DNA from 4 places in the Citrobacter sp. Marseille-Q6884 genome. Region 1 is predicted to be linked to each of the others. Evidence: predicted binding sites of a transcription regulator. Region 1 holds the regulator's gene; each other region holds the start of a gene.
The links. The regulator PhoB, encoded in region 1, activates phosphate uptake and scavenging genes when phosphate is short. The targets are predictions, from matches to a motif close to CTGTCATAAAACTGNCNNAT.
Positions count from the first base shown of each region.

Region 2: the regulator PhoB is predicted to act here: its motif matches at 948-967, upstream of pstS (phosphate ABC transporter substrate-binding protein PstS).
Region 3: the regulator PhoB is predicted to act here: its motif matches at 1,061-1,080, upstream of kdgR (DNA-binding transcriptional regulator KdgR).
Region 4: the regulator PhoB is predicted to act here: its motif matches at 1,235-1,254, upstream of glpT (glycerol-3-phosphate transporter).

Region 1 is NZ_CAMDRE010000001.1:2,285,637-2,287,845, reverse strand. It holds gene phoR (phosphate regulon sensor histidine kinase PhoR) at 1-946, opposite strand, end outside; gene phoB (phosphate response regulator transcription factor PhoB) at 997-1,686, opposite strand; gene sbcD (exonuclease subunit SbcD) at 2,002-2,209, shown strand, end outside.
Region 2 is NZ_CAMDRE010000001.1:1,108,929-1,111,137, forward strand. It holds gene pstS (phosphate ABC transporter substrate-binding protein PstS) at 1-860, opposite strand, end outside; gene glmS (glutamine--fructose-6-phosphate transaminase (isomerizing)) at 1,189-2,209, opposite strand, start outside.
Region 3 is NZ_CAMDRE010000002.1:930,337-932,545, reverse strand. It holds gene N7268_RS19700 (YobH family protein) at 1-64, shown strand, start outside; gene kdgR (DNA-binding transcriptional regulator KdgR) at 178-969, opposite strand; gene N7268_RS19690 (MFS transporter) at 1,145-2,209, shown strand, end outside.
Region 4 is NZ_CAMDRE010000002.1:460,244-462,452, reverse strand. It holds gene glpT (glycerol-3-phosphate transporter) at 1-1,106, opposite strand, end outside; gene glpA (anaerobic glycerol-3-phosphate dehydrogenase subunit A) at 1,377-2,209, shown strand, end outside.

The DNA of each region.
Region 1 (2,209 bases):
CTTCATTACCCAGCACACTCAGATGGCTATCAACATCAAAGGTAAACGTATGTTTATGCTGGCTCAACGTTTGCGCTTCGTGTTCAACCACCCGCAGTATCATCGGCACATCGACCTTTTCATTCAGCAGTAGCGCCGGTGCAGCCTCAATTTTCGACAATGTCAGCAGTTGCTTCACCAGGCCTTCCATACGCTGCGTTTGCTCACGCATGGTGTGCAGCGCTTTTTCTCGCGTCGCGCCTTCTAAGGGGTGCTCCTGCATCATTTCCAGATAACCTTGCAGCACCGTCAGCGGCGTGCGCAGTTCATGACTGGCGTTAGCGAAAAAGTTGCGCCGCGATCCTTCCAGTTGGTGCATCTGGGTGACATCACGCGCCACCATCAGCAATTGCTTATCGGTGTACGGCATGACCCGAATTTCCAGATGCCGTCCGGTATTGAGTACCAAATTGAGCGGACGGCTAAAGTCGCGTGTTTTCAAATACAAAGCGAATTCAGGGTAGCGAAGCAGGTTAAGAATGTTTTGCCCGCTATCATCCGGCCAGCGTAGCCCTAATACCTGCTGCGCCAACCCGTTACACCAGAAAATACCGCCCTCTTCTGTGGTCAGAACCACCGCGTCAGGCAGTGATTCAGCCCCGCTGCGAAAACGTTTAATCAGATTCCCCAGTTCACGACGGCGCTTTTTGTTACGCAGTTGCATTTGATGCAGGCCGTACAACAGCGGCTCCCAACTGCCGCGACCCGGCGGGGGCGTCATACTCATATCGACCCACAGCCACCAGGATAGACGCAATAAATTCCAGAAATGCCAGATAAGCAGTCCCGTTACCGACGCCAGTAAAAACCAGGGCAGATAACCGAAAAAAGCACTGAGGATAAAAGCCGGTATGCAGCAAAGTATCAGCTCCAGTACCAGCCTTTTCCATGACAATCGTTCAAGCAAACGTCATACTCCCTTTATAGCCTGGTCCATCAGGCTTTTATTCTTACCCATCAGAAACGCGTCGAAAAACGATATCCCGTCCCGCGCACCGTCTGGACCATCCGATCGTGCCCGCTGTGCTCCAGCGCCTTACGCAACCGGCGAATATGCACATCAACAGTCCGGTCTTCTACATAGACATTGGTGCCCCAGACATGATTAAGCAATTGCTCGCGGCTGTAGACGCGCTCAGGATGGGTCATAAAGAAATGCAGCAGTTTGAATTCGGTGGGTCCCATATCCAGCGGGTCTTCGCCGGTCATCACGCGATGCGAGGTGGGATCAAGGCTTAGCCCCTGCATCTCAATAACCTCTTCAACCGCCATGGGCGAAATACGACGCAACACAGCTTTAATACGCGCGACCAGCTCCTTGGGAGAAAACGGCTTAGTAATATAGTCATCCGCGCCGGTTTCCAGACCGCGTACGCGATCCTCTTCTTCCCCTCTTGCGGTCAACATCATCACGGGAATGTCCCGCGTCATCGCTTCGCGCTTGAGATGTTTAATGAACTGCAGGCCCGACCCGCCTGGAAGCATCCAGTCAAGCAGGACGAGATCCGGCCAGGGTTCATTGAGTTGGTTCACAGCACTGTCATAGTCTTCGGCTTCTACGGGTTGAAAACCGTTTTGCTCGAGCACGAAGCAGACCATTTCACGAATTGGAGCTTCATCTTCTACGACCAGAATACGTCTCGCCATGATTTGCCCTGTTTTTTTAATTAAACCGTTTATATCAATACGCTGTCATTATGCGTCAGATTTATGACAGATTTATGAAAAGATAATCCAGGTTTACTGCAGGCGGCTGAATTATGACAGTCTGGAGACAAGATATTCCGACTCATGCAGGGTTATCCCGTCATACTTCAAGCCGCATGTGCGTTGGCAGCGCTCGCTCACCCGAATCACTTACCTGAGTAAGCTCATCGGGATTCACTTGCTTGCCGCCTTCCTGCAACTTGAATTATTTAGGGTATATAATCCCACCCATTGTTTTTTTGCCATGGAATTCATATGCGCATCCTTCACACGTCTGACTGGCATCTGGGCCAAAATTTCTACAGCAAGAGCCGCGCCGCGGAGCATCAGGCCTTTCTCGACTGGCTGCTGGAAACGGCACAAACCCACCAGGTGGATGCGATCATTGTGGCAGGTGATATTTTTGATACCGGCTCACCGCCGAGCTACGCCCGTGAGTTGTACAACCGCTTTGTTGTCAATC
Region 2 (2,209 bases), 1.2 Mb from region 1:
TTATGCACCAGGATGAACGTCGTGGAAGTGATTGGCCACGCATCATCACCTTTCTGGTTCGTCAGATCCTGGGCGAAAGTCTTGCTCCAGTCAGCGCCTTTGGCCGCATTGGCAAAGCTTTCTTCCGTTGGGCTAACCGGTTTGCCGTCAGCAGAAATCAGCTTGGTATACGCCAGGTTGTTCTGTTTAGCGTAAGCGTATTCAACGTAGCCGATGGAACCCGGCAAACGCTGTACGAACGCAGCGATACCATCGTTACCTTTACCGCCCAGACCGGTTGGCCAGTTCACGGTAGAGCCCGCGCCAATTTTAGATTTCCACTCTTCGTTCACTTTCGCCAGGAAGCTGGTGAAGACGAAGGAAGTACCGGAACCATCAGCACGGCGGACAACAGCGATATTCTGAGAAGGCAGCTTCAGACCTGGGTTAAGTTTGACGATGGCTTCATCATCCCACTTTTTGATTTTGCCGAGATAGATGTCACCCAGCGTTTTACCGTCAAGCACCAGCTCACCGGATTTCAGGCCAGGAATATTCACAGCTAGCACCACACCGCCGATCACGGTCGGGAACTGGAACAGGCCTTCCTGCGCCAGTTTTTCATCAGACAACGGAGCATCTGATGCGCCGAAATCTACGGTATTTGCCGTAATTTGTTTTACACCACCGGAGGAGCCGATACCCTGGTAGTTAACTTTACTACCGGTCTCTTTCTGATAGGTATCCGCCCATTTGGCATACACCGGCGCAGGGAAAGTTGCACCTGCACCTGTCAGGCTTGCTGCTGCGAATACAGAGAAAGCACTCATCGATAAGGTCGCGGCGACAACAGTTGCGACAGTGGTACGCATAACTTTCATAATGTCTCCTGCACGATTTTCGTAAATCATTGTTAAGTGGCTACGATGAGCAAAATAAGATAAACAGGTGACAGTTAAATGTACGAAATATGACAGTTTTATGACAGTCAAAAATAATGACGAAGAAATAATAAAAAATACCATAAAAACAAAATGTTAATCAGTTTTATGACAATAACATTTCGTGAAAATTTTCTTTTTATGACACTGAAAACAGTAGCTGAAGATGACGGTTTGTCACATAAAAATGGCGGGGTTTTTGATTAAAAACAGAACAGCGATAAAAAAATGCCCCGCTTTTAGCAGGGCATTTTCGGGGTAAATTAACTTACTCTACGGTAACCGATTTCGCCAGGTTACGCGGCTGATCCACATCGGTGCCTTTAATCAGCGCCACGTGGTAAGCCAGTAATTGCAGCGGAACGGTATAGAAGATCGGTGCAATCACCTCTTCCACATGCGGCATCTCGATGATGTGCATGTTTTCGTTGCTGGTAAATCCGGCATCCTGATCGGCGAAGACATACAGCTGACCGCCACGGGCGCGTACTTCTTCGATATTGGACTTCAGTTTTTCCAGCAGTTCGTTGTTTGGTGCCACCACGATAACCGGCATATCGGCATCAATCAGCGCCAGCGGACCGTGCTTCAGTTCACCTGCCGCATAGGCTTCTGCGTGAATGTAGGAGATCTCTTTCAGTTTCAACGCGCCTTCCAGCGCAATCGGGTACTGATCGCCACGGCCAAGGAACAGCGCATGGTGTTTGTCAGAGAAATCTTCCGCCAACGCCGCGATACGTTTGTCCTGAGACAACATCTGTTCAATACGGCTCGGCAGCGCCTGCAGACCGTGAACGATGTCATGTTCAATAGACGCGTCCAGACCTTTCAGACGAGACAATTTCGCCACCAGCATCAGCAGAACCGTCAACTGAGTGGTAAATGCTTTCGTGGAGGCGACGCCGATTTCCGTTCCGGCATTGGTCATCATCGCCAGGTCAGATTCACGAACCAGAGAGGACCCTGGAACGTTACAGATAGCGAGCGATCCCAGATAACCCAGCTCTTTAGACAAGCGCAGGCCGGCCAGGGTATCCGCGGTTTCCCCAGACTGGGAAAGCGTGATCATCAGGCTGTTACGACGCACGGCTGATTTGCGATAGCGGAATTCGGAGGCGATTTCTACATCACACGGAATACCGGCCAGTGATTCAAACCAGTAGCGAGACACCATACCGGAGTTGTACGAGGTACCACAGGCGATAATCTGAATATGCTCAACCTGAGACAACATCTCATTGGCATTCGGGCCCAGTTCGCTTAAATCCACTTCACCGTGGCTGATACGC
Region 3 (2,209 bases), on a different contig from region 1:
TATCATTGGCCTGTCGGATTGCCCCCTGTTAAGGAAAAGCACCGTGGTTGTCGATAACGGTTAAAATAAGAACAGAAAAATCGGTAAGGTATTTGTTACTACGCCCCTTCTATTAGTCATTAAAAAGCCCCGGTAAAAAACACCTGGGGCTTTTTTACATGACGCTTATTTGTCAGATCAGAATGGATAGTCGTTATAACCCATTTGCTCTGAAATTTTACGCGCTGCCGTATGCAGCATTTCAACATACTCGTGTAAACGTTCTTCTGAGAAACGCAACGTCGGGAATGAAATACTCAACCCTGCGATGACCACGCCGAAACGATCAAACACCGGTACGCCAATGCAGCGCAGACCTTCTTCCTGCTCTTCATTATCTTCGCCATAACCCTGCTCACGAACTTTATCCAGCAGCACCAGCAATTCATCGGTATTGGTTATCGTACGATCGGTACTTTGTTTGTATTCAACGCCATCCAGAATTTGTTTCACTTCTTCACGGTCACGCCATGCCAGCAGCACTTTACCAATAGCGGTGCTGTATAGCGGGTTACGACGACCGACACGAGAATACATACGCAAATTGTACATCGAGTCAATTTTGTGGATGTAAACGATGCTGTCTTCATCCAGCGCACCAAGATGCACGGTTTCTTTTGTCAGACGCGACAACTCACGCATCTGAATATCAGCGCTACGGATCAAATCAACGTTTTGCAACGCGCGAGCGCCCAGCTCAAACAGTTTAAGGGTCAGAGAGTATTTCTCGGATTCCCCTTCTTGTGCCACATAACCCAGCGTTTTCATGGTCTGCAAAAAGCGATAAACGGTGCTTTTTGACATCATGACGCGTTGCGACAATTCGGTAATACCAATCTCGCGCTCTTCACCCAGCGCCTGCAGAATGCCAAAAACCTTCAGCACGGAAGATACAGAATCGGGTTGTTTGTCCAGATCTGCGATAGCCATTTATCACCTCATTACGAGTGTTTTATAAAAATCAGAACCGGTTTTTATTATAATTTCACGTACCGGCGCTCGCAATCCATCTTTGCTTACTTAGTTACAAATCTGCGACATAACACCTGAATATCAATGCTAAAATCATTATTCTCATCATAATTTCCGACGATATCGACTTCCTATGGAAAAAATCCAGGCAGATGGTCTGCCATTGCCCCAGCGTTATGGGGCAATTTTAACCATTATTATTGGCATCTCTATGGCCGTATTGGATGGCGCAATTGCTAACGTTGCCCTTCCGACTATTGCTACCGATCTTCAGGCATCGCCTGCCAGTTCAATTTGGATCGTGAACGCCTACCAAATTGCTATTGTGGTTTCGTTGTTATCTCTTTCCTTTTTGGGTGACATGTTTGGCTATCGACGCATTTATAAATGTGGTCTGGTCGTTTTTCTGCTGGCTTCGCTATTTTGTGCCCTGTCAGATTCTCTGCACATGCTGACGCTGGCGCGCGTCGCTCAGGGCTTTGGCGGTGCGGCGCTGATGAGCGTCAACACGGCGCTGATCCGGCTGATTTATCCCCATCGCCAACTTGGCCGAGGAATGGGCATTAACTCCTTTATCGTCGCGGTTTCCTCAGCGGCGGGCCCCACCATTGCCGCGGCAATCCTCTCTATTGCCTCGTGGAAATGGTTATTCCTGATTAACGTCCCGCTGGGTATTATCGCGCTGCTATTAGCCATGCGTTTTCTGCCACCCAATACCCCTCGCAGCAATAAACCCCGCTTTGATCTGCCCAGTGCGGTGATGAACGCGCTTACCTTTGGCTTGCTGATTACGGCACTCAGTGGATTTGCACAAGGACAATCACTTACGCTGACAGGCGCCGAACTTGCAGGGTTACTGATAGTAGGGTTTTTCTTTATCCGCCGCCAACTTGCACTGCCTGTCCCGTTACTACCGGTCGATCTCCTGCGCATACCGCTCTTTTCGCTCTCCATTTGTACCTCTATCTGCTCCTTTTGCGCGCAGATGCTGGCCATGGTTTCATTGCCGTTCTTTCTGCAAACGGTGTTAGGACGTAGCGAAGTCGAAACAGGGTTGCTGCTGACGCCATGGCCGCTTGCCACCATGGTCATGGCGCCGCTGGCCGGCTATTTAATTGAACGCGTCCATGCCGGGTTGTTAGGTGCGCTGGGAATGGCGCTTATGGCGAGTGGATTATTTTCGCTGGTGCTCCTGCCC
Region 4 (2,209 bases), on a different contig from region 1:
CCAATCAACATGACCGGGCCGTAAATCAGGAAGCCAATCACGATCATACAAATCATATCGACGTTTGGATTACCTGCCGGGTTCATCCAGTAGACGATGGTTGCGATGGTCACCAGTGTCATAAAGAACACACCGGTGGCACCACGGTTACCACGGAAGACTTTATCCGACATCCAGCCGCACAGCAGCGTACCCGGGATACCCGCATACTCATACAGGAAGTAAGCCCAGGATGATTTATCCAGTGCGAAATGCTTCACTTCTTTCAGGTAGGTCGGCGACCAGTCGAGGATGCCGTAACGCAGTAAATAGACAAACACGTTCGCAATAGCGATGTACCACAACAGCTTGTTCGGTAATACGTACTGCATGAAGATCTGCTTCGCCGTCAGCTCTTCTTCTGCTTTCTCGTTGTAATCATCCGGATAGTCGTTCTTGTACTCTTCGATTGGCGGCAGGCCACAGGACTGCGGCGTATCGCGCATCAGAGCAAAAGCAAACAGGGCAACGACAATGGCACCAAATGCCGGCATGTAAAGCGCCGCTTTCCAGTCATTAAACCAGGCCATCCCCAGCAGGAACAGCAGCGGAGGCAGGCCGCCACCGACGTTATGCGCACAGTTCCAGACGGAAACGATGCCGCCACGTTCTTTCTGCGACCACCAGTGCACCATAGTACGACCACACGGTGGCCACCCCATCCCCTGGAACCAACCGCACAGGAACAGCAACACGAACATAATCGCAATGCTCGAAGTCGCCCATGGCACAAAGCCCATGAACAACATCACCGCGGCAGCCAGAATCAAACCCGCAGGCAGGAAAACGCGCGGATTCGAGCGGTCCGAAACGGAGCCCATGATAAATTTTGAAAAGCCATAAGCAATGGAGATACCAGACAACGCAAAGCCCAGATCGCCACGAGAGAAACCCTGTTCAACCAGATAAGGCATTGCTAAAGCAAAGTTTTTACGTACCAGATAGTACGCGGCATAACCAAAGAATATCCCCAGGAAAATCTGCCAGCGCAATCGACGATAGGTGGGATCGATCTCCGCTGCAGGTAAACGCGCTCTATGTGGCGCAGGTTTAAAAATACTCAACATATTGTAGCCTCCGTGGCCGTCTTTCATTCGAAGGAAACACTGCAGTTTGTCGTAACAACCCTACCGCTCCCAGTGTGGCCGCGATGTTAAGGAAACATTGGTCGCAATAATGTGAATTACAGCACATATTGTTACAGATTTATGACAAATGTTCATAAAGACGCACGAAATCACGTTTCATTTTCGAATTATGAGCGATTATGCGCGAAATCAAACAATCCATGTTTTTTATGTGGCTAAATGATAAAAAACGAACTGTGAGGAAAAACAATGAAAACTCGCGACTCGCAAACAAGTGACGTGATTATCATTGGTGGTGGAGCAACAGGTGCCGGGATCGCACGCGACTGTGCCCTACGCGGATTGCGCGTCATCTTAGTAGAACGCCACGATATCGCTACGGGCGCTACGGGACGCAACCACGGCCTGCTGCACAGCGGTGCGCGCTACGCCGTCACCGACGCTGAATCTGCCCGCGAATGCATCAGCGAAAACCAAATTCTGAAACGAATCGCCCGCCACTGCGTGGAACCAACGGACGGTCTGTTTATTACGCTGCCGGAAGATGAACTCTCCTTCCAGGCCACCTTTATTCGCGCCTGTGAAGAGGCCGGGATTCGGGCAGAAGCGATTGACCCGCAACAAGCGCGGATTATCGAACCGTCGGTTAACCCGCAGCTGATTGGCGCAGTAAAAGTACCGGACGGTACCGTCGATCCCTTCCGCTTAACCGCCGCCAATATGTTGGACGCGAGAGAACATGGCGCCGTCATCTTAACGGCACATGAAGTGACAGGGCTGATTCGTGAAGGTACGACCGTCTGCGGCGTGAATGTACGTAACCACCTGACGGGCGATATGCAGTCCCTGCATGCGCCAGTCGTCGTGAATGCCGCCGGGATCTGGGGTCAACGTATTGCAGAGTATGCCGATCTGAGCATTCGCATGTTCCCGGCCAAAGGCTCACTGCTGATTATGGATCATCGAATCAACCAGCACGTCATTAACCGCTGCCGTAAGCCGTCTGACGCCGATATTCTGGTGCCCGGCGACACCATCTCACTGATCGGTACAACCTCACAGCATATCGATTACGACGATAT